Regions from separate parts of the Phaeacidiphilus oryzae TH49 genome, predicted to be linked through region 3. Evidence: riboswitches for the same ligand, from Rfam matches in the RefSeq annotation. Region 3 holds a riboswitch; each other region holds the start of a gene.
The links. Region 3 has a riboswitch for cobalamin ahead of nicT (Nickel transporter NicT). Riboswitches for the same ligand answer to the same signal wherever they lie in the genome.
Positions count from the first base shown of each region.

Region 1: linked by a shared signal. The riboswitch ahead of cobI (precorrin-2 C(20)-methyltransferase) and the one ahead of nicT (Nickel transporter NicT) in region 3 are both predicted to bind cobalamin.
Region 2: linked by a shared signal. The riboswitch ahead of BS73_RS12010 (cobalamin biosynthesis protein) and the one ahead of nicT (Nickel transporter NicT) in region 3 are both predicted to bind cobalamin.

Region 1 is NZ_JQMQ01000005.1:1,772,495-1,782,018, forward strand. Features, by position in the region: gene BS73_RS12105 (glycosyltransferase family 2 protein) at 1-734, opposite strand, end outside; gene BS73_RS12110 (FAD-dependent oxidoreductase) at 1,272-2,549, opposite strand; gene BS73_RS12115 (carboxylate--amine ligase) at 3,608-5,092, shown strand; cobalamin riboswitch at 5,188-5,315, shown strand; gene cobI (precorrin-2 C(20)-methyltransferase) at 5,431-6,189, shown strand; gene cobM (precorrin-4 C(11)-methyltransferase) at 6,186-7,049, shown strand; gene BS73_RS12130 (cobalt-precorrin-5B (C(1))-methyltransferase) at 7,071-8,447, shown strand; gene BS73_RS12135 (bifunctional cobalt-precorrin-7 (C(5))-methyltransferase/cobalt-precorrin-6B (C(15))-methyltransferase) at 8,444-9,524, shown strand, end outside.
Region 2 is NZ_JQMQ01000005.1:1,735,169-1,744,692, reverse strand. Features, by position in the region: gene cobN (cobaltochelatase subunit CobN) at 1-1,368, opposite strand, end outside; gene BS73_RS12015 (cobyric acid synthase) at 1,434-2,960, opposite strand; gene BS73_RS12010 (cobalamin biosynthesis protein) at 2,957-3,946, opposite strand; cobalamin riboswitch at 4,058-4,237, opposite strand; gene BS73_RS12005 (hypothetical protein) at 4,385-4,768, opposite strand; gene BS73_RS12000 (NAD(P)/FAD-dependent oxidoreductase) at 5,302-6,732, opposite strand; gene BS73_RS11995 (alpha/beta hydrolase) at 6,844-8,025, shown strand; gene BS73_RS11990 (hypothetical protein) at 8,536-9,524, shown strand, end outside.
Region 3 is NZ_JQMQ01000005.1:3,733,456-3,742,979, forward strand. Features, by position in the region: gene BS73_RS36385 (acetate--CoA ligase family protein) at 1-518, shown strand, start outside; gene BS73_RS20315 (acyl-CoA dehydrogenase family protein) at 511-1,587, shown strand; gene BS73_RS34880 (acyl-CoA dehydrogenase family protein) at 1,584-2,510, shown strand; gene BS73_RS20325 (GntR family transcriptional regulator) at 2,536-3,180, shown strand; gene BS73_RS20330 (ArsR/SmtB family transcription factor) at 3,508-3,861, opposite strand; cobalamin riboswitch at 3,945-4,162, shown strand; gene nicT (Nickel transporter NicT) at 4,189-5,328, shown strand; gene BS73_RS36390 (L,D-transpeptidase) at 5,574-6,842, shown strand; gene BS73_RS20345 (SPFH domain-containing protein) at 7,115-8,257, opposite strand; gene BS73_RS20350 (hypothetical protein) at 8,296-8,538, opposite strand; gene BS73_RS39735 (carboxypeptidase-like regulatory domain-containing protein) at 8,824-9,524, opposite strand, start outside.

The DNA.
Region 1 (9,524 bases), 2.0 Mb from region 3:
GTGCGGAGGTTGGACTGGCCGGTGCGGCGCGGGAGTTCCAGCGTCGGCACCTCCGCCACCCGCAGCCCGCCCAGCAGCGCCCGGACCACCATCTCGGTCTCGATCTCGAATCCGGTGGACTGGAGGTCGAGCCGGTCCAGCGCGTCCCGCCGGAACGCGATGAAGCCGTAGCAGAGGTCGGTGAGGGTGCTCTGGTACATCACATTGGTGAGCGCCAGCAGTGCCCTGTTGCCCAGCCGGCGGACGGTGGTGATGTCCAGTGACCCGCCGCCGCCCATGAAGCGGGACCCCTTGACGAAGTCGTAGCCGTTCTCCAGGAAGTGGACGTAGCGCGGGATCTCGCGGGGCGACATCGAACCGTCCGCGTCGATCATCACGATGTAGTCGCCCTTGGCCTCCGTGAAGCCGGTGCGCAGAGCGGAGCCCTTGCCCTGGCCGTGCTGGGCGACCACCCGGACGCCGGGCAGCGAGGCCCGGGCCATCTCCAGGGTGGCGTCGGTGGAGTCGCCGTCGACCAGGATCACCTCGTCGACGCAGTCCGGCATCCGGCTGAGCACCCAGCCCACGTTGGCCGCCTCGTTGCGGGCCGGGACGATCACGGTGACCGTCCCGGTGCCGACCACGGGACGGGGCTCGCGCTCCGGCAGCGGCGGCTCGGCGAGGACGGCTGTGGCGACGCCACCGCCCGCGCTTTCGGGCGCACGCAGCAACCGATCGGTTTCGGGTACGTTCATGACAGCACCTCTGTTCCCCCCACACGGCCTGAGCCGTGAACTCCACGGCAATGCTTCAACGCATATGCCGCGCCTCGCATGTATCGCGTGTCGCACCTATTGCATGTACAGGGCCAAGAATTCGCAGGATCGCTCGTTCGGCCGGACGATCAGCCGACCCACGACCGTCCCGGCGCGCCGACGATCCCCCATGGCGCCGCCGCGGGACGTGCCGAACCGGCCGACGGCATGCGAGACATCCCCCCGAGCCCCCTGCTCCGCCACGTCAACCCCCCTGCGGCAGCCACGACTTGAACCTCCGCCAGCCCCCCTGAGACCAGCGTACGGCGGTTCGCATCGGTGGTTTCACCCAGAACGTTACCGTCCACCCGAAGCCGACGAAAGCGATTCTCGCAATCCGGCGACTACACCAGTCAATCCAGGCACGTTCACAAAAGAAACATCAAAATCCGTCCTTGTTGCGCAGGTTGGCACAGTTTGCAAAAGCGCCTTCTGGGGCGCGCGATGCGATATCGCGCGCCCCGAACACCGATGCGATCAGCCCGCGATCGACCCCGCGATCCGCCCTGCCGCGAAGCCCGTGCCGGCGACGAACCGCATCAGCGGGCCGAAGGTCGGCGCCGCGGCGAGACCGGCGAAGTACAGCCCCGGCACACTGGACTGGTAGCCCGGGTCCAGGTCGGGCGAGCCGGTACGGGGCACCAGCCGGACCGAGCGCCGCAACCCCTCGGCCAGCCACTCGGCGCCCGGCACCGAGACCCGGTAGCCGGTCGCGGCCAGCACGTGGTCGGTCACCAGCACCCCGCCCTCGGAGCCGATCGCCGCCGAGCGGCTGACCGCCGCGATCGGCGAGTCCAGGGTCAGCACGACCTCCTCGTCCCCGCGCGGCCCGCGCAGCTCGGCCCGGCGGATCCGGCGGCCGGTGCCGATCGGCAGCACGCCGTCCACCCGCTCCTTCAACCACCAGGCACCGGACGGGCCGAGGATCTGCTTCACCAGCCGCAGCCGTACCGCCACCGGCATCCGGCGGACCAGCTGGGGGACGTCGCTCACCGTCCGGTGCGACCAGCCGGGGCCGAGCGGGCTGGCCGGCTTCACCGTCCGGTACAGCGCGGACGGGCGGGCGACCGGCGGCGGTCCGCCCCACAGCACCCGCGGCCCGCGCGCCAGCACCGTCACCTGTGCGCCGGCCTCGTGCAGCAGTGCCGCGCTCTCCAGCGCCGACTGCCCGGCGCCGACCACGGCCACCCGGCGGCCGGCGAACGGCGAGAAGTCGGTGTGCTGCGAGGCGTGCGAGACCGGACCCTCCGGATCCGGGCCCTTGGGCGCGGCGGCTATCAGCTCCGGCGGCACGTAGTCCGCGCCGACCAGGCCGGTGGCCACCACCACCGCCCGCGCCTCGAACTCCTCGCCGCCGGCCAGCGCGACCTCGAAGACCCCCTCGCCGCCCGGCGCCCGGGACGCCCTCCGCTGGACGTCGACCACCCGCTCGGCCTCGACCTCGGGCACCAGCCGGCGCTGGAACCACTCCCCGTAGGCGATGAAGTGGCCGATCGGGATCGGATGCCGCTCGTCGTACGGAGCGATGTCCTCCGCGCGACAGAAGTCCGCGAAGGACGCCCCCTGCTCGGGCGCCGACAGGTCGGACGCGTCCGGCGTCGACTTCAGGTACATCCCCGCCGGCATCCGCTGCCGCCAGCTGCTCATCGTGTCGCCGAAGACCCGCACCGGCAGGCGGCGGCCCATCAGATGCGCCGCCGTGGACAGCCCGTAGGGCCCCGCGCCGATCACGGCGACAGGCAGAGTTCCAGACATGAATCTCCCCCTTGGTTCCACCGAACCCCCTCGGTTCCCCCCTGGAACCGACAGGTCCATGGTGCGGCAGGCGTTCCGTTCTGTCAGCGGTGCGACCGTGATCGAGTCTCCTCGCGCCCCGAATGTCACCCTCCGTTCATAGTCCCGCCTCTGTCCCGTGGCCTCCGGGCGCTCTACTCTGCCGCTGGGGGAGACAGCTGTACGGGGGCCGGGGGGTCGCGATGGCAGACGCGGTGACGCGCAGGTCGCAGCAGAAGGCGCGCGAGGAGAGCGAGGGGCGCGCAACAGCACGCGAGCCACGCGGGGAACCCGCACCGGGGGACGACGCCGGACCACCCACCGTCCCCGTACAGCGAGCCCCGCAGCCCACGACGCAGCCGGTGCCACCCACCCCGGCGCCGGCGGGGCCGGGCCTGGCCGCGCCGTCCTCAGAGGCGGCGGGCTCGCCACCTGAGAGCCCGGCTCCAGCGGCCCCGACTCCGACACTCCCGGCCCCAGGGGCCGCAGCGGCGGAGGGCCCGGCCCTGCTCACCCCGGCCACGCAGGCCCTGGGGCCGGCGACCCCGGACGCGGCCCCGATCGCCGCGCTCGGCGCGGTCGGCGCGGTCGGCGCGGTCGCGGCCCTGGCCCCGGCCCCGGCCCCGGCCCCGACAACCGTGGACGCGGAGGCCCAGAGCCCGGCGGGCTCAGTCGCACAAGCCACGGGATCGGCGACCCCCGGCGCCATAGGCGCGGCCCGGCTCGCCTCGGCCGCGCAGGCCCTGGGGTCGGCGACCTGGGACGCCACAGGCACGGCCCCGATCGCCGCTGCCGCGACCCCGGCCCCGCCCCTGGCAGGCCTGGACGCGGAGGCCCAGGGCCCGGCGGCCGGAGACGTGGCGCCCGCAGGCGCGGCGGTCTTGGTCCCGCTGGCCCGAGTCCCGGAGGCGCCGGCTCCGGAGGGTTCGGGTATCGCGGGCCCAGGTAGCGCGCTTCCGAGTGCGGCGGCCCCCGGCGGCGCGGGCTTGGTGGGTCCGGGCGAGGCGGGGGTTTCGGTGGCTGCGCCGGCCGTACCAGCCGTGGCGGAGCCGGCGGCGCGGGCGTCCGCGGTGGCGCCCCGGCGTTCCCGGCGGCGGGCCGCTCGCGGGCCCGAACTCGACCGGGCCGTACCGGCGTTGATGGTGCGCATCGGCCACTACCCGCTGCACCACGGCACGGTCGGCGCGATCCGCAGCCTCGGCAGGCTCGGCGTCCCGGTGTACGCGATCACCGAGGACCGGTTCGCGCCGGCGGCGTTCTCCCGGCATCTGCGGGGCCGGATCGACTGGCCGACCACCGGCAAGGAGCCGCCCGCCCAGCTGGCCGAGCGGCTGCTCGCCATCGCCGGCCGCCTGCACCGCAGGACCGGTCGCCGCGCCGTCGCGGTGGCCACCGACGACGAGGCGGCGGTACTGCTCGCCGAGTACGCCGGGCCGCTCGCCGAGCATCTGCGGCTGACCGCCGTTCCCCCGGCGCTCCCCCGCGCGCTGGCCGGCAAGCAGTCGCTGCACGAGCTCTGCGTTCGCCACGGTGTTCCCAGCCCGGGATCCCGACTGGTCGGCGGCAGCGGGCAGTTGGCCGAGGCGGCCGAGACGCTCGCCTTCCCCCTCGTGGTGAAGAACGACGCCCCGTACGGGCGGCTGTCGGCGCCCGCGGTGTCGGCGACCACCCGGATCGACGACGCCGGGGAGCTCTTCCGGCTGGCCGCCGAGTGGGAGCAGGGCGAGGTCTTCCCCTCGGTGCTCCTCCAGGAGTACCTCCCCGGGGACGCGGCCGAGGACTGGATCGCCCACGTCTACTGCCCCTCACCGTCGGACACGGGGGCCGGCAGTGAGGGCGCGCAGACGGCGCAGGCCGCGCAGACGGCGCAAGCCGCCGCCGAGCCGGTGGTCTTCACCGGGGTGAAGGTCCGCTCCTGGCCGCCGACAGCCGGTGTCACCGCGCACGCCTACAGCGCCGGCAACGCCGAACTCGCCGCGCTGACCCGGCGGTTCTGCCAGTCCATCGGCTTCCGCGGGATCGCCGACCTGGACTGGCGGCTGGACCTCCGCGACGGCCGCTACAAGCTCCTGGACTTCAACCCCCGCCTGGGCGCCCAGTTCCGCCTCTTCGAGACGGTGAACCGGATCGACCTGGTCCGCGCCCAGCACCTCGACCTGACCGGCCGCCCGATCCCGGCCGCCCGCCAGGCCGAGGGCCGCCGCTTCACCGTCGAGCTCCTCGACCTCCCGGCCCGGCTCGCCGCCCGCGGCGGCCGCGTCTCGGCCCGGGTCCCGGATCCCGGATCCCGGAGCGCGAGCGCGAGGACGAGGACGAGGACGGAGGCCGTACCGACACCGCCGCCGTCCCCCCTCCCGCTCCCCCTCCCCGTCGACTCGGAACGGCAGCCCGCCGACGGCCGGCGCGAGCTGGCCTGGGCGTCCGTCGACGACCCGGTGCCCGCATTGGCCGCCGCCGCCCGCTCGGCCGGACCGGCCGTCCACCGGGTGCGCGCCATCCTGCGCGCCCGCCGGTCGCGGGACTGACCGCGCCGGTCGGCGCCGGCCACCCCCGGTTGACTCCGCGCTCGTTCGCGTGATGGGATTCCGGGGCCACAAAACCACACACGGCGGCAATGACGAGGAAGTCCGGTGCAAATCCGGCGCGGTCCCGCCACTGTCACCGGGGAGCGCACCCCACCCACGCGCCACGGCTGCCTCGCGCAGCTGGAAGGCCGGGGGCGCGCGTCGATCCGGAAGCCAGGAGACTCCGGCCGCCGTCACTTCGACCCGGGGCGAGGACCCCGAGTGAGGATCACCGCCATGCCGCGCTGCCCCCTGTCCGCAGCACCCCCCTTCCCCGACTCGGACGAGCGGGCGCGCGGATGACGCCGCGTCTGATCGGCCTGGGCATGGGGCCCGGCGATCCCGATCTGGTCACCGTCAAGGCAGTCCGGGTGCTGCGCACCGCCCACGCCGTCGTGGTCCCGGTACTGGACACCGGCGAGCGCGGCCGCGCCGAGGCCACCGTGCTGCACCACGCACCGGACGCCGAGGTGGTGCGCACCGTCTTCGCGCTCAACGAGCGGACCGACCGGGCCCGCCGCGAGGCCGCCTGGGACGCCGCCGCCGCCCGGGTCGTCGCCCTCCTCACCGGCGACGGAGCCGGGGACGGCGCCGAGCGCGGGGACCGGACGGTGGCCTTCGCCACCATCGGCGACCCCAACGTCTATTCGACCTTCACCTACCTCGCCCAGACCGTCCGCGGACTGCTTCCCGAGGTGGCGGTGGAGACCGTGCCGGGGATCACCGCGATGCAGGACCTGGCCGCCCGCAGCGGCACGGTCCTCGCCGAGGGCACCGAGCCGGTGACCCTGGTCCCGGCCACCGCCGACGGCTCGGTGCTGCGCGAGGCGCTCGCCGGCACCGGAACCGTGGTCGCCTACAAGTTCGGCCGGATCGCCCCGCAGGTGCGGGCGGCGCTGGAGAAGTCCGGCCGGGACGGGACCGCCGTCCACGGCTCGGCGCTCGGTCTCCCGGACGAGCGGGTCTCCGCCCCCGGGGAGCCGCTGCCCGACGTCCTGCCGTATCTCTCCACCCTGATCGCCCCCGCACCGCGCACCGCCCGTGGAGGAAAGCTGTGACCGCCGCCGACGACGCCCGCACCGCTGACACTCCCGCCGCCGCCGGGGCTCCCGCCGCCGCGAAGGTCACCTTCGTCGGGGCCGGCCCGGGCGCGCCCGACCTGCTGACCTTCCGCGCCGCCCAGGCCATCGCCGAGGCGGACGTGGTGATCTGGGCGGCCAGCCTGGTCCATGAGGACGTCCTGCGACACGCCCGCGAGGGTGCCGAGATCGTCGACTCCTCGCTGGTCCCGATGGAGGCCGTCCTCGACCTCTACGCCCGTGCGGTGGCCGAGAACCTGCGGGTGGCCCGGGTGCACTCCGGCGACCCCTCGCTCTGGGGCGCCGTCCAGGAGCAGCTGGACCACTGCACCGCGCTCGGCCTGGAGACCGAGATCGTGCCCGGCGTCTCGTCCTTCTCCGCGGTCGCCGCGCTGGCCAAGCGGGAGTTGACGATCCCCGAGGTGGCGCAGTCGGTGGTGCTGACCCGGCTGGGCGGCGGCAAGACGCCGATGCCGCCGGGCGAGGAGGTCCGCGAGTTCGCCCGGCACGGCACCACCATGGCGGTCTTCCTCTCCGCGGCCCGCTCCAAGCAGCTCGCCGAGGAGCTGCGGGAGGGCGGCTACCCGGAGGACACCCCGGTGGTCATCGCGTACCAGGCCACCTGGCCGGACGAGTTGCTGCTGCGCTGCACGCTGGGGACGCTGGAGGAGACGGTCAAGGAGCACCGGCTCTGGAAGCACACCCTCTTCCTGGTCGGCCCGGCGCTCTCGGCCTCCGGCACCCGCTCGCACCTCTACCACCCGGGCCACTTCCACACCTTCCGCCGCGCCGACCCGGGCGCCCGCCGCCGCCTGCGTGCCGAGCACGCCGAGCACTGACCGGCCTGGTACGACAGCCCCATGAGTACGCCAGAGGAACCCCGCGAGCCGGCGGACGCGCCCGCGACGGCGGGCGGGCCCGAGCTCCCCGGGCCCACGCCGAGCGGCTCCGCGCCGGGCGGCTCCGCGCCCGACGGCCCAGCGCCGGAAGGCGCGAAGCCGGACGGCCCCGAGCTGCGTGAGCCGGATCTACCGCGTACCGCGAAGGTCCGGCAGAAGGCGCTGCGCACCGGCTGGACCACCGGCACCTGCGCCAGCGCCGCCGCCCGCGCGGCCGCCCTGCTGCTGACCACCGGCCGCCCGCAGCCACTGGTCGAGGTCGCACTGCCGTCCGGCAACCGCGTCGGCTTCCCCGTCGAGCGCTGCGAACTGCTGCGCCCGGGAAGGGCCGAGGCGGTGGTGGTGAAGGACGCCGGGGACGACCCGGACGTCACCCACGGCGCCCACCTCACCGCGACCGTCAGCTGGTCGGACACCCCCGGCGTGCACCTGCACGGCGGGGTCGGCGTGGGCGTGGTGACCAAGCCGGGGCTCGGCCTGGAGGTCGGCGGCCCGGCGATCAACCCGGTCCCGCGCCGCATGATCACCCAGGCGGTGACCGAGGTGCACGACCCCTCGTCCGCGCGCGGGCTGGACGTCACCATCAGCGTCCCGGACGGCGAGCAGCGCGCCCGGAAGACCACCAACGGCCGGCTCGGCATCCTCGGCGGCATCTCGATCCTGGGCACCACCGGGATCGTCCGCCCGTTCTCCACCGCCTCCTGGCGGGCCTCGGTGGAGCAGGCGGTGGCGGTGGCCTCGGCGCAGGGCGAGCGGACGATCGTGCTGTGCACGGGCGGGCGTACCGAGAAGGGCGCCATGGCCATGCTGCCCGAGCTGCCCGAGGTCTGCTTCATCGAGGTCGGCGACTTCACCGGGGCCGCGCTGCGGCGGGCGGTCGAGGGCGGAATGGAGCGGGCGGTCTTCGTCGGCATGGCGGGCAAGCTCACCAAGCTGGCGGCGGGCGTCCTGATGACCCACTACACCCGCTCGCGGATCGACACCGGGGTGCTCGCCGCCATCACCCGCGCGGTCGGCGGCGCCGAGCCGCTGGCCTCCGAGGTCGCGGCGGCGAACACGGCTCGGCACGCCTACGAACTCTGGGAGTCCGCGGGCCTGTTGGGGCCGGCGGGCGCCGAGCTGTGCGGCCGGGTGGCCGCGGTGATGTCCCGCTTCACCGAGGGCGCGCTGACGACGGAGGCCGCCATGGTCGACTTCACCGGCGCCCGCCTGATCGCCGCCACCCCGAACGGCCTGCTGCCCGCGCCGCAGGGACCGGAAGGGAAAGCGCCGACCCGGCCGGGCAGCGGCACCCGGCGCCGCGAGGGCGGCCCGGACGCCGAGGGGACGGACCGATGACCCCCGCCGCCGCCCGGGTCACCGTCGTCGGCCTCGGCACCTCCGGGGCCGAGCTGCCCGCCGAGGCCCAACACGCCCTCGCCGGGGCGCAGTTGGTGATCGGCGCGGCCCGGCACCTGGCCGCCGCCGAAGCGGCCGGCGCGATACCCGACTCCGCCCACCGGATCACGCTGGGCCCCCTGGCCCCGGCGCTGAACGCGCTGACCGGCCTGCTCACCCCGACCACGCCGAACACCCCGCCAGCCCCGACCACCCCAAAAACCCCGGAGACCCCGACCGTCCCGAACCCCTCGGTAACCCCGGCTACCCCTGCCCCCTCGGTCCCGCCGTGCGCCCCGAGTGCCCCGAGCGCCCCCGCCGCGCCCGCCGCGCCGCGAGCCGTCGTGCTCGCCTCCGGGGACCCCGGGTTCTTCGGGATCGTCCGCGCCCTCGCCGAACGGCTCGGGCCGGAGGAGCTGAACGTCATCCCCTCCCCCTCCTCGGTCGCCATGGCCTTCGCCCGGCTGGGCATTCCCTGGGATGACGCCGTCGTGGTCAGCGCCCACGGCCGCGAGCTGCGCACCGCCGCCAACCTCTGCCGCGCCCACCGCAAGGTGGCCGTACTGACCGCCCCCGGCGCCGGCCCCGCCGAGCTCGGCGCGGCCCTCCTCGCCACCCCGGGCGTCGAGCGCCGCCTGATCGTCGCCGCCGACCTCGGCGGCCCTGCCGAGCGTCTGGACTACTGCACCCCCGCCGAGGCCGCCGAACGCAGCTGGCCCGCCGTCAACCTGGTGCTCTGCCTGGGCACGGAGGCCGCCACCCGGCCCGCGCCGGCGATGCGGACGATCGCCGCGCTGCCCGCGGCCCCCGACACCTGGGCGCTGCCCGAGTCCGCCTTCGCCCACCGCGACTCGATGGTGACCAAGGCCGAGGTGCGCGCCCTGGCCCTGGCCCGGCTCGGCCCGCGCCCCGGCGACCTCGTCTGGGACGTGGGCGCGGGCAGCGGCTCGGTCGCGGTGGAGTGCGCACGGCTGGGGGCGGCGGCGGTCGCCGTCGAACGGGCGGCAGACGGCATCGATCGGATCCGGGCCAACGCCG
Region 2 (9,524 bases), 2.0 Mb from region 3:
CTGGATCATCACCATCACGTTGCCGAACCGCAGCGCCGCGAGGACGATCTCGTCCCCGTCCACGTACAGCTCGCCGGGCGCCGGGCCCCACTTCTCCAGTACGCCGTCCCGCAGTTCGGGGTCCAGCCGGCCGAACCACTCCTGGTAGTCCTTCAGCGGCACCCGGGCCGGCGCGGCGGCCAGCTGCTCCTCGGTCAGCCACTCCACGTCGTGCCCGCCGGCCGCGATCAGCCGGTGGATCAACTCGTCGCCGGTCTCCGGCAGTTCACCGGTGACATAGCCGGCCTCGCGCAGCGCCTCCAGCAGCCGCACCGCCGAGACGGGGGTGTCCAGGCCCACCGCGTTGCCGACCCGCGAGTGCTTGGTCGGGTACGCGGTGAAGACCAGCGCGATCCGCTTCTCCGCGTTCTCCTTGTGCGCCAGCGCCGCATGCCGCACGGCGATCCCGGCCACCCGGGCGGCCCGCTCCGGGTCGGCCACGTACACCGGGACGTCCCCCTCGCCCATCTCCTTGAAGGAGAACGGCACGGTGACGATCCGCCCGTCGAACTCCGGGATGGCCACCTGCATCGCCGCGTCCATCGGCGAGAGCGCCGCGTCCGAGGCCTCCCAGGCGGCACGGCTGGAGGTCAGGCAGAGCCCCTGCAGCACCGGAACGTCCAACTCGGCCAGCGCGCCGACGTCCCAGGCCTCCTCCTCGCCCCCCGCCGAGGCCTCGGCCGCCACCGAACCCCCGGCGGCCAGCACGGTGGTGACGAGGGCGTCGCACCGGCCCAGCAGCTCGTACAGCCCCGGCTCGGCCCCGCGCAGCGAACCGCAGTACACCGGAAGGGGGTTGGCGCCCCGCTCGGCGATCGCCGCGCACAGCACGTCCACGAACCCGGTGTTCCCGGAGAGCTCGTGCGCCCGGTAGAAGAGCACCCCGACCGTCGGCCGGCCCTCCGCCACCGCGTACGACCCGTGCACCCCGTAGGCCGGCATCGCGCGGGCCGGCTCGAAGCCCTCGCCCCGCATCAGCACCGTGTCGCCGAGGAACCGGGCCAGCTCCCGCAGGTTCGCCGGGCCGCCCTCGACCAGGTAGCCCAGCGCCTCCGCGACCACCCCGGCCGGCACCGTGGACATCCCCATCAGCTCGGCGTCCGGCACCGACTCGCCGCCCAGCAGCACCGCCGGCAGCCCGGAGGCGGCGATCGCCGCCAGCCCGTCCTCCCAGGCACGCCGCCCGCCGAGCAGCCGTACGACGACCACCTCGGCGCCGTCCAGCAGCCCCGGCAGGTCCTCCTCGGCGTCCACCCGGGAGGGGTTGCCGATGCGGTAGTCCGCCCCGGACGCCCTGGCCGCCAGCAGATCCGTGTCCGCCGTCGACAGCAGCAGGACCCGCGCCGTGCGGGTCGCCGTATCCGTCACCCTGACTACCTTCTCTCGCTCGCCGTTCACGCCGGTGCCCCCGGCGGTACGAACGGCAGTCCGCGCGGCACGCCGTCCTCGATCAGGCGCAGCAGCGCCTTGGTGTCCATGTGCTCCCCGACCAGATCGCCGAGCCGGTCGAGTTGCTCCTCGCGGCGGGCCGCGAAGGAGACGTCGGGGGCCGGCCTGAAGTCCCGGCCCGCGGCGGACGCCGCCTGCCGCAGCCAGTCCCGCCGGAACCCGTCGTTCTCCAGCAGCCCGTGCCAGGTGGTGCCCCAGACCGAGCCCACCCGGCAACCGTCCTCGGGACGGCCGTGGCGGGGGTCCACGATGAACGGCTCCCCGCCCTCAACCTCCGCCACCCCGTGGTGGATCTCGTAGCCCAGCACCGGCCGCCCGTCCACCGTGCCGCTCGGCCGGGCCAGCGTCTTCTCCCGGGCGAAGTCGAACCGCAGCGGCAGCAGCCCCAGCCCGGGCACGTCCCCGGCCTTCGACTCCACCCGGTCCGAGATCTCCCTGCCGAGCATCTGGTAGCCGCCGCAGACCCCGAGCACCGAGCGCCCGGAGGCGGCGAAGGCGCCCACCGCGCGGTCGAGCCGACGCCCCCTCAGCCATTCCAGGTCGGCGACGGTGGCCCTGGTCCCGGGCAGCACCAGGGCGTCCGCCCCGGCCAGCTCCTCGGGCCGGGTCACGAACCGCACCAGCACGCCCGGCTCCTGGGCCAGCGCGTCCACGTCGGTGAAGTTGGAGAGCCGGGGCAGCCGCAGCACGGCCACGTCCAGCACCTCCCGCCCGACCGGGGCGCCGCCGCTGAGGACGCCCGGGCGGGCGTCCAGCGCCAGCGAGTCCTCGGCGTCCAGCCACAGCCCGTTCAGCATCGGCAGGACGCCGAGCACCGGACGGCCGGTGAGCCCGCGCAGCATCTCCAGTCCGGGTTCCAGCAGCCGGGCGTCGCCGCGGAACTTGTTGACCACCCAGCCCGCCAGCTGGGCCTGGTCCTCCGCGCTCAGCAGGGCCTGCGTGCCGTACATCGCCGCGAAGACCCCGCCCCGGTCGATGTCCCCGACCACCACCACCGGCAGGCCGGCCGCGGTGGCCAGCCCCATGTTGGCGATGTCCCCGGAGCGGAGGTTGATCTCGGCGGGGGAGCCGGCCCCCTCGCAGACCACCACCTCGTACCCGGCCCGCAGTTCGGCCAGGCACTCCAGGGCGGCCTCCAGCAGCGCGGGCTTGCGCTCCCGGTAGTCCAGCGCGCTGACCTCGGCGACCGCCCGGCCGCGCAGCACCACCTGGCTGCGGCCGTCCCCACCCGGCTTGAGCAGTACCGGGTTCATCGCCGCGGACGGCTCGATCCGGCAGGCCGCCGCCTGCATCGCCTGGGCGCGGCCGATCTCGGCGCCGTCCAGGGTGACGAAGGAGTTCAGCGACATGTTCTGCGCCTTGAAGGGCGCCACCCGCACGCCCTGCCGGCTGAGCCAGCGGCAGATCCCGGCGGTCACCACGCTCTTGCCCGCGTCCGAGGTGGTCCCCGCCACCAGCAGCGCCCCGCTCATCGGCGGGCCCCCGTCCGCACGGCCCGCCGGCCGACGGCCCGCGCTCCGGCCCGCGCTCCCGCCCGCACGGCAGCACGGCCGACCAGCGCCGTCCCCAGCGCCAGCGCCCCCACCCGCCGCGACAGCACACAGGCACGCTCGATGTCCGCGCGCTCCGGCGCACGCAACTCGGCGCCGAGCACGGGTCGCCGCTCGACCCTCTCCCCGTACGCCAACTCGCCCCCGAGGCGCACCCCCAGCGCTCCCGCGAAGGCCGACTCGGCCTGTCCGGCGTTCGGGCTCGGGTGGGCGCCCCCGTCCCGCCGCCAGACCCGCAGCGCGCGCCGCCGCGCGCCCGGCCCGGCCGCGGCGGCCGTGAGGAGTGCGGTCAGCCGCGCCCCCGGCCAGCCGGCGAGGTCGTCCAGCCGGGCGGAGGCCCAGCCGAACCGCTCGTACCTGGGGGAGCGGTGGCCCACCATCGCGTCCAGGGTGTTGACGGCCCGGAAGGCGAGCAGCCCGGGTGCGCCCGCCAGAGCGCCCCACACCAGCGCGTTCACCACCGCGTCCGCGGTGTTCTCGGCCACCGACTCGACGACCGCGCGAGCGATCCCCGCCTCGTCCAGCCCGTGCGGATCCCGCCCGCAGAGATGGGGCAGCCGCGCCCTGGCCGCCGCGAGGTCGCCCCCCGCCAGCAGCCCGTCGATCGCCCGCGCCTCCCGTACCAGGGTCGCGCCGCCGAGCACCGCCCAGGCGGCGGCCCCGGCGAGGGCGGTCCCGGCCGGGGGCCGGCGGCGCAGCGCGCGCTCCGCGAGCAGCGCCCCCGCCGCCACGGTGCCGGTGGAGACGGCGGTGAAGAGCACGCCGGCAGCCCGGCGGTCGGCGTAGAGACGGTGTTCGAGGCGGGTGGCGGCGCGTCCGAAGGCCGCCACCGGGTGGCCGCGGCGCGGGTCGCCGATCACCGCGTCCAGGGCGTAGCCGAGCGGCGCCCCGAGAAGGAGTCGGTCCACGTCCCGTCAGCTCCGCCGTGCGGCGGGCCGGTCGACAGGGAAAGGACCCGCGGGTCCGCGCGCAGCAGGCATGGCGAAGTGTCCTCACTCAGGGTCCGCGCCCTGGCTCGACGAGAACGGAGGTGAGAGTCTCCTGGCTCCCGGATCTGCGCTTCCTCCGGCCTTCCAGCCGCCTTGCGGCGGCCGTGGCGACGAGCGGAGGAGGGCTCCCCGGTGACAGTGGCGGGACCGCGCCGGATTCGCACCGGCTTCCTCTCCATGCCTCCGTATGGCGGACAAATCCCACCACGCGGGCCCGCGCAGCGTCAACACGGCCGGGGTGCGGCCGCCCTGGTGGGGGCCGCACCCCGGCCGTTGCCGCTCCTCGGTCCTCGGCGCGCGGTATGCGGTGTGCGGTGCGAAACGCGCGGTGCGCGTGGCCGCGGGGGGAGTGCCGGGCTACCTGCGCAGCGCCCGGATCGTCGGATGCTGGGCGCCGGTGCCGGTGTCCGGCAGCAGCGGCGGCCGGTAGCCCGGCCGGGCGCCGGAGGCCGGATGCCCCCGCCACGGGCGCCCGCGCAGTCCGATCGGCAGCGGGCGCGGCATGGGGTCGGGGGTCCGTCCGTGCTGGGGCTCCGGTTCGGCCGTCCGCCCCGGCTCGGCGGGCGAGGGCGCGAGGCCCGCCCCCGGGGCACCGCCCACCGGTTCGGCGGCTCCGGGTGTCCCGCTCAACTCCGCCTCGCCGAGGGCCTCCTGGGCCTCCCGGCCCTCCGCGGACAGCGACGCGTACCCGCCCGGGGGCACCAGCACGTGATCCTCGAACCAGGACAGGATCAGAATCACCAGAAGGGCGACGGGGGGTATCAAAAGGCCGAGAAGAACGGACATCATGGGCACCGCCTCGCTGTCGAGTGCTCCGACCGGGACGCCCGCCTCCGCCTGCCCCCAAGTCGCGAGGCGTCCGGAAACCAGCCTCAGGCCTCCAGCGCGAATCCGCACGTCGAGTCGCGTCGCGGTCACCCTGGGCAATCGCCTGCCCCTGGGACGCGGGGCCACCCGCGGCGGCCCGACGCTTCACCGCCCGAGCACTCGGTTTCGGCCGCGCCGAAGCGGCCCCGGGGCCCGTGCCCGGGGCGCCCGCCCCGCCCCGGAGAAAGCCCGGGATCCGGGGCCCCGAGGATCACCGATACGGAGTATCGCCCCAGCTCACCGGCGGTGGCCGGGGGCAGGGGGCCGGCCTCGCCGCCCCGCTCGGGCCCGTGACCCGAGGGAACCCTGTGGTTCCCGGTACGGGGCTTCCGCGGCCCGGCGGAGGTCAGAATGTCCGGATCCCGCCCGGTGCGGGCCCCGCGCGGCCCCCCGGCCCGGAACGGCCCTCAGCGGCCCGAGACGAGGTCCGCGATCCGGGCGATGGTGCTGGTCCGCTCCCCGCGCCCGGCGGCCTCGGCCCGGTCCGCCGCGTGGTACGCCGCGTACATCCCCTGCACGCCGATCCAGCGCAGCGGCTCCGGCTCCCAGCGGCGCACCGCGTGGTCCACCCAGGGCAGCGCGGTCAGCTCGGTGTCCCCGCCCTGCCCCTCGGCGCGCAGCACCAGGTCGCGGAGGGTCCGGGCGGCCAGGTTGGTGGTGGCCACCCCCGAGCCGACGTAGCCGCCGGCCGCGCCGAGCCCGCTCGCCCGGTCCAGCTGCACCGTGGTGCACCAGTCCCGGGGCACCCCGAGCACCCCCGACCAGGTGTGGCTGAGCGGCACGTCCGCGGCCCGCGCGCCCAGCGCCGGGAAGAAGTCGCGGACGATCCCGCGCAGCTGGCGCACCGCCCGCTCCCGGGTGGTCCCGTCGTGGTCGGTCCGTGAGCCGTAGCGGTAGGGGACGCCCCGGCCGCCCAGCGCGATCCGGTCGTCCGCGGTCCGCTGGGCGTACATGTACGCGTGGGCGAAGTCGCCCAGCACGGTGCCGGACTCGCCCCAGCCGGCCTCCGCCCAGAAGGACTCCGGCAGCGGCTCGGTCAGCACGATCGAGGAGTTCATCGGCAGCCACGTCCGCCGCTCCCCGGCCAGGTCCGCGGTGAACCCCTCCGTCAGCCGCAGCACGTAGCGGGCCGAGACGGTGCCGTAGGGGGTGACCGCGCGGGCCTTCCCGTCCGGCTGCCCCTGGGCCGGCAGGATCCGCTCCACCGGGGTGGACTCGTGGATCCGCACCCCCATCCGCTCCACCGTCCGGGCCAGTCCGGTGACCAGCTTGGCGGGCTGGATCCGGGCGCCGTGCGGGGTCCAGGTCCCGCCGAGGGCGCCCTCGACCGCGATCCGCTCCCGGGTCCCGGCGGCGTCCAGCACCAGCCGCTCCCGGTCGCCGTAGCCGTACTCCTCCTGGGCGAACGACCGGAGGCGGGCCAACTGGGCCGGGGTGCGGGCGACTTCGAGTACCCCGCCCTTGCGGATGTCGGCCTCGATCGACTCCTCGCGGGCTGCCCGGATCACCTCGTCCACCGTGCCGTCCATGGCCCGCTGCAGATCACCGGCGGCGGCCCGGCCGTACCGCTTGGCGAAGACCCCGCGGCCGGCGAAGCCGTTGTAGAGCCAGCCGCCGTTCCGGCCCGAGGCGCCGAAGCCGCAGAACCGCCGCTCCAGCACGGTGATCCGCAGCCCCGGATCGGCCTTGCGCAGGTAGTACGCGGTCCACAGCCCGGTGAAGCCGCCGCCGACGATGCACACGTCGGCCTCGGCCGAACCGTCCAGGGCCGGCCGGGGCCTGGGCAGCCCGATCGAGGAGAACCAGTACGACACGCCGCCGTTGATCACTTTGCTCACGCCGCCGGACGCTACCCGCCGCTCCGGCCTGCGGGAAGGGGGTCGGGAAGGGTCCGACCTTCATCTCGGACGGCCGTACTGCGATGGCGGTGCCGCTCCCCGGGTATTGGGATGGCTGACGGAACATCGACGGCGGAAGCGGGGTGCGCGATGCGGTGGGGCAAGACAGCGGTGCTGGCGACGGCTTCGGCGGTGGGCGCCGGGGCGGTCGCCGCGGTGCTCGCCGGTCGTGCCGTCTCGGACCTCTCGGTCCGCCAGCGCGGCGGCGACCCGGCGGCGGCCGACGGGCTGCGGGTGCACGCCACCGCGGCCGGGCGGGTGGCCCTGACCCGCACCGAGGACACCCAGCGCCCCGGCCGCTACGGCCTGGAGTGGCCGGACCCCGGGGACGGCGTGGATCCCGGCCTGACCGGCCACGCGGTCGTCGGCGACCTGCTGGAGACCACCGCGCAGACCTCCGTCCGCCGGCTGGAGCGGGTGGACCGCGGGGAGCTGGCGATCGGCGCCCGGGCCACCCTGACGCCCCGGGTGCACACCGGCACCCCCGACTCCGCCTTCGGCCTGGAGTACTCCGACACCGCCGTCCGCGGTGAGCTGGGCCCGATGCCCGCCTGGTACGTGCCGGGGCTGCGGGAGCCGTGGGTGATCGCGGTGCACGGGCTCGGCGCCGACCGCGAGCAGGTGCTGCCGGTGCTGCCGGTGTTCTCCCGGATCAGCGTCCCGGTGCTGGCGATCACCTATCGCAACGACCCCGGGGCGCCCCGCTCGCCGGACGGCCTCGGGCACTTCGGCAGCACCGAGTGGCGGGACGTCGAGGCGGCGATCCGGCTGGCGGTGGACAGCGGGGCCACCCGGATCGTCCTCTACGGCTGGTCGCTGGGGGCCGCGATGGTCCTCCAGGCGGCGGCCGAGTCCTCCTGGAAGGACCTCGTCCGGGGCGTCGTGCTGGACTCGGCGGTGCTGGACTGGAGGGCCACCGCGCAGGCCGTCAGCCGCCGCCGGGGCGTCCCGGGGCCGCTGGCCGAGCTCGGGGTGCTGGCCGCCGAGGGGAGGGCCGGAGTCGACCAGCGGGTCTTCGACCGGCTCGGGGAGGGCGTCAACGCGCCGATCCTGGCGCTGCACAGCCCGGACGACCCGATCGCGCCGATCGCCCCCGTCCGGCGGCTGGTCGGCCGGCACCACGACCAGGCCGTGCTGAACGAGTTCCCGCACGGGGCGCACGCGGCGCTGTGGAACGTCGACCAGGACGGCTACGAGACGGCGCTGAGCAGGTTCTTCACCCCGCTGGTCTGAACTCCTCGTCCGGGATGTGAGACGCCGGCCGGTTCCGTGCGGCCGGACGGGCGATCGTCCGCCGAACGGTCTCCGGCCCTGTGACTCCTGGGGCATGACGGCGCTTTGGTCCGCTTCGTCCATGCCGGAAGATCCCGCGATGTGACAACGGGCCCGGGTAGGGGGAAGACTGCACGGCGTGACGTCCCGGAACTCGCGCGACCGTGATGCCCGTCCCCGTTCCGCTCGGGGCGCCGCCGAGCGTCCCTCCGATTCGGAGGGGGCCGGATCGGCGCCCGCCCCGTTGCGGGCCGGACCGGCGACCGCCCCGATGCGGGCCGTGACCCGCCTCCCCGGCGGGGGCCCCGCCGGAGAGCCTGCCGCGAACCGTCCCACCGCCGTGAACCATCCGGCCCCCGCCCCCCGGGCGGCGGCGCCGGCCGCGCCGCCCGGCCCAGCCACCCGGCCGCGCGGCACGGCAACGGCCCCACCCCTCCGCCGCACGGGCAGCCTGGACCGGCCGCCCTCGCCATGCTGGCCAGGCGGCTCCTCGCGGACGCCGTACGGGTCGCCCGCTGGGCCGGCGAACTGCCGGCCGTCGACCGCCGCGGCGACCTGCTGCCGGACGACGCCCAGGCGGCCGGACGGGCGCTCGGGATGACCGTCGGCGCCGCCGCCGAGTCCTGGGAGCGGGCCCGGCTGGTCGGCCTGGTCGAGCTGCGCGGGGCCGGCGCCGGCCCCGGCTGGCGGCTGCACGCCTGGGAGCACGACGACGACGCGGTGCTCCGCGGCTGGGCGGCGCTCTTCGACGCCTGGACGCTGCTGGTGCCCGTGCCGAGCGCGGTTCCGGCCGCGCTGGCCGGGATGTCCGTGGACCACGCCCCGCAACTCCTCTCCTTCGTCCACCTGGTGGACGGTCCGGTGGCCGTCGCCGAGCTCCTCGAACTGCTCCGCCGGGGCCTGGACGAGCAGTGGCGCGGCGGCCCGGCGATGGCGGGGGGAGCGGGCCCGGGCGGGGCCGCGCACAGCCCCGTGCCGCATGCCGCCTCCGCGGTCCACGCGGTGCGCGGCGCCGGGCGGGGCGACCCGCCGGAGCCCGGCGAGGTCGCCGAGGTCCTGCAGTGGATGGTGGACGGCTTCGCCGCGGTCGGCGCGCTGGTCAGGCATCGGCCGGCGGCCGGCGAGGAGCAGCTGATCGAGCTCTCCCCGCTGGGCCACTGGGCGGTCCGGGCCAAGCTGGAGGAGATCTGCGTGGTCGCGCAGACCGCCGCCGGCCACATCGAGAAGAGCGCCGCCGAGATGCTCGGCGCCTGCGCCGGCTACACCCCCGGGCCGGCCCGCGCCGAGTACCGGGCGTGGGTCGCGGCCAGGCCGGTGGACCGGGCGGTCGCCGAGCTGCTGGAGGTGGCACGCGGGGACGACCCGCTGCTGCGCGGGCTCGCCTTCGAGACCCTCCGGGTCGCCGGCCACCCGGCCGAGCCCGCCGTGCGCGCCGCCGCCGACGAGCCGGCGCTGCGGCC
Region 3 (9,524 bases):
TCGGCGCGGTCGCCCTCGGCGTCCGGCCGGCCGGCGCCGAGCGCGCGTTCCAGCGGATCGCCGAGCGGATCGCCGCCTGGGACGCGGACGCGGCCCGGGAGGCCGCGGTGCTGGCCCAGACCCAGGTCGCCGAGGGGCTGGAACTGCTGCTGTCCGTACGGCGGGCGGAGGACGGCTACCCGCCGCTGGTCAGCGTCGCCCTCGGCGGGACCCGCACCGAGATCTGGCAGGACATCCGCACGGCCGTCTGCCCGCTGGACCCCGCCGGGGCCCGGGCGCTGCTGGACGGTCTGCGGTTCCGCCGGCTGCTGCACGGATTCCGCGACGAGCCGGCGGTGGACGTGGACGCGGTGGTCGACGCCCTGGTGGGGGTCTCCCGGCTGGCCGTGGCCCTGGACGGCCGGCTCGACCTGGAGGTCAACCCGCTGATCGTCCACCCGGAGGGAAAGGGCGCGACCGCGGTCGACCTGGTCGCCGCGCTCGCCGGACCGCAGGCTGAGGGGAGCGGCTGTGAGTGAGGAACTGCGGCACCGCGTACGGGAGTTGCTGGCGGAGTGGGACTTCGTCCCGCGGGCCGACTGCTGGGCGGGGCCGGCCGACCCGGAGTTCAGCCGCGAGCTGGGCCGACGCGGGCTGCTCGCCGTCAACTGGCCCACGGAGGTCGGCGGAGGCGGTGGCTCGTACACCGACCGGCTCGCCGTCACCGAGGAGCTGCTGCGCGCCGGGGCGCCGGTCAGCGGGCACTGGATCGGCGAGCGGCAGATCGGCCCGGCGCTGATCGCCCACGGGACGCCCGAGCTCCAGCAGGAGTTCTGCCCCCGGCTGGCCCGCGCCGAGATCACCTTCGCGCTGGGGATGAGCGAGCCGGACGCCGGCTCGGACCTCGCCTCCGTCCGCACCTTCGCCGCCCGTACCGCCGACGGCGACTGGCTGGTCAACGGCCGGAAGATCTGGACCTCCGGCGCCCACCGGGCCAGCCACCTCTACCTGCTGGCCCGCACCGGCAGGGAGGAGGACCGGCACGAGGGGATCACCGAGTTCCTCCTCGACATGGACAGCCCCGGGATCACCGTCCACCCGATCCTGGACTTCGCCGGCGAGCACCACTTCAACGAGGTCGTGCTGGAGGACGTCCGGGTGCCGGCCGGCCGGGTGCTCGGCCGGGTCGGCGAGGGCTGGCGCCAGGTGGTCGGCCAGCTGTCCTACGAGCGCGGCGGCCCCGAGCGCTTCCTCTCCATGTACCCGCTGCTGGCCGCGGTCGTCCGGGCCGGGCTGCCGGACGACCAGGCCCGTCGCGAACTGCGGGAGCTGATGGGCAGGTTGACCGCGCTCAGGGCACTGGCCCGGAGCAACGCCGAGGAGATGGACGCCGGCCGCGGACCGGTCTACCAGGCGGCGGTCAGCAAGTACCTGGGCAACCGCTTCGAGCTGGACGTGGTGGAGTGGGCGCGGCCGATGATGGCGCGGGCCGACGCGGCGGTCCGCGAGCTCTTCCGGCAGTGCGTGGTGGCCGCCCCGGCCTCCGGAATCCGCGGCGGAGCGGCGCAGATCCTGCTGTCCATCATCGCGAAGGGAGAGCGGCGATGAACGACTTCGACCGGACCCTGTACGCAACGGTGCTGGAGGTGGTCGCGGACTGGCCGCCCCCGGCCCCCGGGACCGACGTCTCGGCCGCGCCGGACTTCCCCGGGCACTGGGCCACCGCCGTCCGGCTGGGCTGGACCGGCGTCCTGGACGGCGCCGATCTGGCCGCGGAGCCGGACCCCGACCTGATCGACTCGGCGGTGGGGGCCGTGGAGGCGCTGGGCCGCGCCGGGGTGCCGCTGCCGGTGCGGCAGACGCTGGTCGCCCGGTACGCGGCGGGCGACCGGGCGCCGGAGGAGAGCCGGGGCCCGGACGGCGTCCTGGTCCATCCGACGGCGTACGGGGTGTGGGCCCCCGGCGCGACCGGCCTGGACCTGGCCGGGCGGCCGTGCGCGGTCGGCGCGGGCGGCGCGGGCGGCGACCCGGCCGAGGACGACACCCCGCGCACCGGGGAGCTGGCCCGGCTGCTGCTCCTGGCGGAGCTCCTCGGGGCGGCCGACGGGGCGATCCGGGAGGCCCGGCGGTACGTCGAGGAGCGGGTGCAGTTCGGCCGTCCGCTGATCCGGATCCCGGCGGTGCGGACCAGCCTCGGCGAGGCGGCGGTCGCCCACCGCGGGATGGCCGCGGCGGTACGCGAGGCGCAGCGGAGGTTCCGGGTGCCCGCGGCGGTGGACGGAGCGGACCGGTCGCTGCGGTTCGCTCTGACCGGGGCCCGGGCGGTGGCCGCCGAGGCCGTCGGGCGGATCGCGGCCGTCGCCCACCAGCTGCACGGCGCCATGGGGATCACCGGCGAGGCCGGCCTCCACCGCAGGACCACCCTGCTGTGGGCCGGGCGGGACGAGGGCCTGGTCGGCCGCGACTGGGGACTGGCCGAGCTGCCGGACGCGGAGGAGGAGCTCTGGGACCTCACCGCGCCGGTGGGGTGAGCGGCCTGAGTAGGCTCTGACCGCTATGACGTCGGTGGACCTGGTGGTCGAGGAGGTCCGGGCGCTGCTCGCGGAAGGCGGGCTGCGGCCGGGCCAGCCGGTGCGCCAGGAACTGCTGGCGGACCGGCTGGGGCTGAGCCGGCAGCCGGTCCGCGAGGCGCTCCAGTCGCTGGCCTCGGACGGGCTGCTGGAGTACCGGCGGAACGCCGGCTACGCGATCCGCGAGCTGAGCTGGTCCGAGCTGAGCCAGGCGTACCGGCTGCGCGAGCTGATCGAGACCGAGGTGCTGGAGTCGCTGCCGCGGTTCGGGGACGCCGAGGTGGAGCGGCTGCGGGAGATCAACCGGCGGCTGGCGGCGGCGGACGCGGCGGGGGAGCTGCGCGCGGTGTCCACGCTGAACCACGAGTTCCACTTCCGGGTCTTCGCGGCGGCGGGCCTCGGCCTGCTGACTGCCGAGCTGGAGCGGGTGTGGTTCCTCACCCAGGCGTACCGGGCGGTGTACGTGTCCGATCCGGACACGGTGCGGCGGATCGTGGCCGAGCACGACGCGATCGTGGACGCGCTGGCGTCCGGGGACCACGCGGCGCTGCCCGGCCTCCACGCCCGGCACCGCGCCGGCACGCTGGAGTGCGTCCGGGCGCGCCTGACCTTTCCGCCGGCGGACGCCTGAGGGCTCCGCCCCGGATGCGGCGCCGCCAGGCGCGAATCGGGGGCGCGGGGAACTGCGCGCCCAGCGCGGAACGGCGGTTCGTCCGGCGGCGGACACCGGGTTGCAACCCGGTAGGCGTTGCCGAGTGCGCGCCGTGGACGGCCGGCCGCGCAGTTCCCCGCCCCCGAGGCGCGCCCGGCGGCGCTGCCTCCGGGGGGCGTGCTCGGGGTGCGCGGCGCGGCCCAGCCGCCTAGTTTGGGGACATGACCGCGTTGGAGACCATCGGGTTCTCGCTGCTGGTTCTCGCCTTCGTCGCCGGCATCGTCGCCTGCGTCGTCCTGCCGCCGTTCAAGAAGCGGTGAGGTTGGCCAGCAGCATGTCCACCCGCGGGGAGCTGAGGGAGTAGCGGACGACCCGGCCCTCCTTCTCCGCGCGGACCGCGCCCGCCGCGCGGAGCAGCCGCAGCGCCTGCGAGACCGCCGTGTCGCTGATGCCGGTCGCGAGGGCGAGGTCGGAGACCGCGATCGGCCCCGCGCTCCGCACCGCGAGCAGCAGCGAGAGCCGGCCCGGATCGGCCAGCAGGCCGAACAGCTCGGACCAGGCGCGCACCCCGGCCGGGTCGCCGATCCCGGCGATTGCCTCGCACACCGTGTGCTCATCGATCGCGCGCCGGTGGGCGCGCTCGGCGGGAACCAGATGCATGGCCCCCATCCTGCCCCGCCGGCCTCCCCCGCCTCTGCACATCTGCACATCTGTGCAGGCTTGTAGCTCATGCCCGGCCCCGGATACCGTGGGCGCGCCGTGGTGCTCGGGAAGACCGGTGGAAGACCGGAGCGGCCCTCGCCACTGTGATCGGGAAGTCGACGTGCCGTCAGCGAGTCCTCGTCGGAGGACGGTTGGGTCACGGGAGCCCGGGGGCATCACCCCCGGACACCTGGAAGGCCAGGCGCGAACGACGTCAGCACCCGTAAGCCAGGAGACCGGCCACGGCACGCGATAACCCATCCACGAGGTGCTGGAGAGGCTGCCATGGCTACCGGTATGCCTGCGTCGACGCAGGCGCAGAAGCAGCAGAAGAAGAGTTCGGCCGTCCCCCGCCGCACCCGCGCGGACTGGCTGCGGACCGGGGGGCTGCTGGCCGTCATCCTCGCCCTCCACCTGCTGGCCTTCGGCCTGCTGCTCCTGGTGGTGGCGCCACGCCGGCACACCGTGGGGAACCAGGTGTTCGGGGTCGGGCTCGGGATCACCGCGTACACCCTCGGCATGCGGCACGCCTTCGACGCGGACCACATCGCCGCCATCGACAACACCACCCGCAAGCTGATGGCGGACGGCAAGCGGCCGGTCTCGGTCGGCTTCTGGTTCGCCCTCGGCCACTCCAGCGTGGTCGTCCTGCTGGCGCTGCTGATCGCCACCGGCACCCGGGCCGTGGGCACCCTCACCGGGACCGGCGCCGGCCAGGGCTCGGGCGCCCACCGGGTGCTGGAGCTCGTCGGCACCTGCGTCTCCGGCGGCTTCCTCTATCTCATCGCCGCACTCAACCTGGTCTCGCTGGCCGGGATCGCCCGGGTCTTCCGGGCCATGCGCTCCGGCGTCTTCGACGAGCGGGAGCTGGAGCGGCGGCTGGACGGCCGCGGGCTCCTCAACCGGGTCCTCGGCCGGCTGACCCGCTCGATCACCCGGCCGGGCCAGATGTACCCGGTGGGCCTCCTCTTCGGGATCGGCTTCGACACCGCGACCGAGGTGACCCTGATGGTGATGGCGGGCAGCGGCGCCGCCGCCGGGCTGCCCTGGTACGGCATCGTCTGCCTGCCGCTGCTCTTCGCCGCCGGGATGTCACTCTTCGACACTCTGGACGGCACCTTCATGAATTTCGCGTATGAATGGGCCTTCGCCAACCCGGTCCGCAAGGTCTACTACAACCTCACCATCACCGGGCTCTCGGTGGCGGTGGCGTTCCTGATCGGCACGGTGGAACTGGTGGGTGTGCTGCACCGGCAGCTGGGGCTCGCCGACCCGGTCAGCGGCTGGATCTCGGGCGTCGACCTGAACAACGTCGGCTTCGTGATCGCCGGCCTCTTCGTACTGGTGTGGGCGGGTGCGCTGGCCTACTGGAGGCTCGGCGGGGTGGAGCGCCGGTACACCGCGGGGGCGGGCGAGAAGCTCTGAGGAATCCGGCATAACGTGGAACTCGGCACACCGGAACCGGGTGCGCCGGGTGAACGTCACTCAAGAGTGGCACCGGTGGGGACGACGTGAACGTCCGGTACGGCTGGGTCGACCGGAACGGGCAGGACGCCCGGAACGACCGGGACGACCCGCACGACCGGGTGAGCGGGCCCGCCGGCGGCCGACGGGTACGGCGGATTCAGGGGAGAGCACGGGTGGCACGGGCAGGGTCAGGGTCACAGACGGTGGCGGAGTCGGGCGGCGCGGCGGCGCCGGGCGGCGAGAAGGAGCGGCGGGACGGCGGCGCACGCGGGCGGAGGGTCGTCCGGCGGACGACCGGGATGGCCGCGGTCGCCGCGCTGGCGCTGGTGGGCGCGAGCGCCTGCTCCTCCGGCGGCAGCGGCGGCAGCGCCAGTCAGCAGATGAAGGTCTCCGACGCGAAGATCTCGGTGGCGTTCAGCAAGGCCTCGGACGGCGGTGTGGCCACCGACAAGCCGGTGAAGCTGAACGTGACCGGCGGCACGCTGGCCTCCGTCACCGTCGCCGACTCCCAGGGCGACCCGGTGGCCGGCACGCTGAAGTCCGGGACCTGGACGCCGACCTCCCCGCTGGGCACGGGCGCCAAGTACGTGCTGCGGGCCAGTGCCACGTCCGGTTCCGGCACCAAGCCCAAGGTGGACCGGATCTCTTTCACCACCGAGTCCCCGGGCAGCGACAGCCAGATGCTGCTGGACTCGATCAGCCCCGCCAAGGACTCCGTGGTCGGCGTCGCGCAGCCGGTCTCGATCATCTTCTCCACCCCGGTCGCCGAGTCGGCCCGGGCCGCCATCGAGAAGCAGATCAAGATCACCACCTCGAACGGCACCACCGGGGCCTTCCACTGGTTCGGCGACAGCCGGGTGGACTGGCGGCCGCAGAACTACTGGCAGACCGGCACCAAGGTCACCGTGGCCGCCGACTTCAACGGCGTCTCGGACGGCAACGGGCGGCTGGGGATACACGACTACGTCCACCACTTCACCGTCGGCTCCGACGTGCGGGTGGTCGACGACATCAACTCCCACCAGATGAAGGTCTACAACGGCGGCAAGCTGGTGCGGACCATGGCCTCGGACGCCGGGCGGCCGGGGATGTCCACCTGGACCGGGACGATGGCGATCATCGACAAGCAGCCCACGGTGCACATGACCTCGTGCAGCGTCGGGATAGCGTGCTCGAAGAGCGACCCCAACTACTACGACCTGTCCCTGCCGTGGGACCTCCACCTGACGTACTCCGGTACGTACATCCACTACTCGACCGGCGACACCGACCCGGGCTCGGACAACAGCTCGCACGGCTGCATCCATCTCGCGCTGGCGGACGCCAAGTGGCTGTACGGCTACGTGAAGCCGGGGGATCCGGTCACGGTGAACGGGTCCGGTGACAAGGCGGCGGCGGACAACGGGTTCGCGGACTGGAACATGTCCTGGTCGCAGTGGAAGACGGGCTCGTCCGCGGCGTACAACGCGTAGCGGTCGGCCTTTCCCCGTGGCCCTTCCCGCACCGGTCACCACGCGGGAGGGGCGGCGACGCGGTCGTGCGTCGGCGGGTGCGGCTGCGTAGTCGGCGGGCCGCGCAGTTCCCCGCGCCCCTGATTCGCCTGGCCCTTCGGGCCGCGAATCCGGGGCGCCCCGCGATTTGCGAAGCAAATCAAGGGGCGCGGGAACTGCGCGGCCCGCCGCGAACGGCGCCGCACCCGCCGACGCGCGAGCGCGTCGCCGCCCGCGCAGGGCGCAGCCGCGGGCTACTCGTCGATCGCGAGCCGCTCCTTCGGCGTCGAGCGCTGAGCGCCGGCGCCGCTGCCGTCGCCGTTGCGGAGGTTGTTGCGGACCGAGTCCAGAATGGTCAGGCCCTGGCCGACCAGCCCGGCGGCGATCTCGCCGAGGCCGTCCGCCCCGTTCAGGACGTTGACGTTGGCTCCGGACAGACCCGCCGCCGCCTCCTTGACGATCATCGGCAGCTGGTCGATCAGCTTCTGGTCCAGCGCCACCCGGTCGTTGGACGCCGCCGCCTCGGCCTGGATCCGCATCCGCTCCGCGTCGGCCTTGGCCATCACCCGGATCCGCTCGGCCTCCGCCTCGGCCGGCTTGACCACCTCGGCGATCAGCTGCTGCTGACGCAGCAGCGCCTGCCGCTGGGCCAGTTCGGTCTGCGCGGCCAGCACCTCCTGCTGCGCGCTGGCCTGCGCCAGCGGGCCGGCCTGTGCGGCCCTGGCCTGCGCCTGGTCCACCTCGGCCTGGTACTGCGCCTGGACCACCGAGGTCTCGCGGGTGTACTCGGCCTGCTTGCGGGCCGCCGCCTGCTGCGCCTCGGCCGCCGCCCGGGAGGCCTCGGCCTGGGCGATCTGCGCCTGCCGCTGGATCGCGGCCCGGTGCGGGGCGGACATCGCGTCGATGTAGCCGGTCTTGCCGTCGTCGATGGACTGGATCTGCAGAGAGTCCACGATCAGGCCGATCTTGGCCATCTCCGCCTTCGATGTGTCCAGCACCTCGGTGGCCAGCTTCTGGCGCTCCGTCACGATCTCCTCGACCGTCATCGAGCCGATGATCGACCGCAGGTGGCCGGCGAAGATCCGGCCGGTCAGGATCGACATCTGGTCCTGGTCGGAGAGGAACCGCTGGCCGGCGTTGACGATGCTCTCGTCGTCGTTGCCCACCTTGAACGCGATCACCGCGCGGACGGTGAGCGCGATCCCCTGCCGGGTCACGCAGGTCTCGGCGACCTCTGCCTCGCACATCGCGAGGGTGAGGTAGCGGACCTTGCGGAAGACCGGCAGGACGAACTTGCCGTGCCCGGTGACCACCCGGAACGGTGCTCCCTGGAGCCCCCTCCGCCCCCCGGAGATCAGCATCGCCTGGTCGGGCGCGGGCACCCGGTAACCGAACATCTCGTCCCCTCATGTGACGTCGATGATGTGTGTCAGCCTCAGTTGAGCTGGTCCAGCGGGTCGGCCTCGGTGTCTGACCATGCGATGACGTCGACCTGTCGGGCCCCGCGCGAGTCGATGACCAGCACCTGGGCCCCTGGGGCCAGCGGTTCGGACGACCAGGCGATCAACGTCTCGGAGCCGCCCCGCACCCGGACCAGGACCTCGCCCGGACCGGCGTCGCCGCGGGTTCCCACGACCAGTACGCCGGTACAGCCGATGACGTCCTCGTCCCGTGCCACGGGCGCTCTCCCCCTCGTCTCCCTCTGGCGCGTGTCCACCTCTGTCGGCGGTCGGATCCGGCCTCGTCCGGAACCTGCCGCCTATCTTCCCGCCGACCGGGTCGGATGACGCCTCACCGGCGCGAATTCAGCGGATCTTCAGTAGCGCGCGGGACGCGCGCGACCGCTGGGAAGCGCGAAGGGAGCGCCGCCCTCCCGTCGAGGACGGGTGGGCGGCGCTCCCTCGGGCGTTCTCGGGCCGGCGGCCGGTCGTCGGCCGGTCGCCCGCCGGCCGCCCGCCGGCCGTCAGTCGGCGCCGTGGGCCAGCGCCAGGTCGACGCCGTCCCGGCCGCCCCCCTGCAGCGAGACCGCCGTGCTGGCCGGCGGGTAGCCGGTGGCGACCAGGGTGAACTCGGAGCCGGCCAGGCCGTCGAAGGCGTACGCGCCGTCCTCGCCGGTGAGGTGGTTGCGGACCACCGATCCGCCGGCGTCGAGGAGGGAGACCTTGGCGTGCGCCAGCGGCCGGCCGGCCGGGTCGCGGACGACTCCGCGTATGGCGGCGGCCTGCGGCAGGGTGAGGTCCTGGCGGACCGGTCCGCCGGCGCCGGCGTCGACCGGGACGGCGACCGGCTGGTGCCCCTCGGCGGTGAACGCCAGGGTGTACCCGCCGGGCGCCAGCCGCTCGAAGCCGTACCCGCCCTCGGCGGAGGTCAGGCCGGAGGCGACCACCTCGCCGGCCTGGTCGGTGACCACCACCAGGGCTCCCGCCACGGGCAGGCCGCCGGAGCCGAGGACCGTGCCGTGGATGCCGGTCGATCCGCCGAGCAGGAGGTCGACGGCGGCCGGGCCGGCGCCGGGGCGCAGCGGGACGGTGGTGGCCTCCGGCTGGTGGCCGGGGGCGGAGGCGATCAGCACCAGGGCGTCCGCGCCGTCCGCGCCGAGCGCCCCGGCGGCGAACGGGCGGACGGCGTACCGGCCGTCGGCGCCGGAGCGGGCCAGGGCGAGCT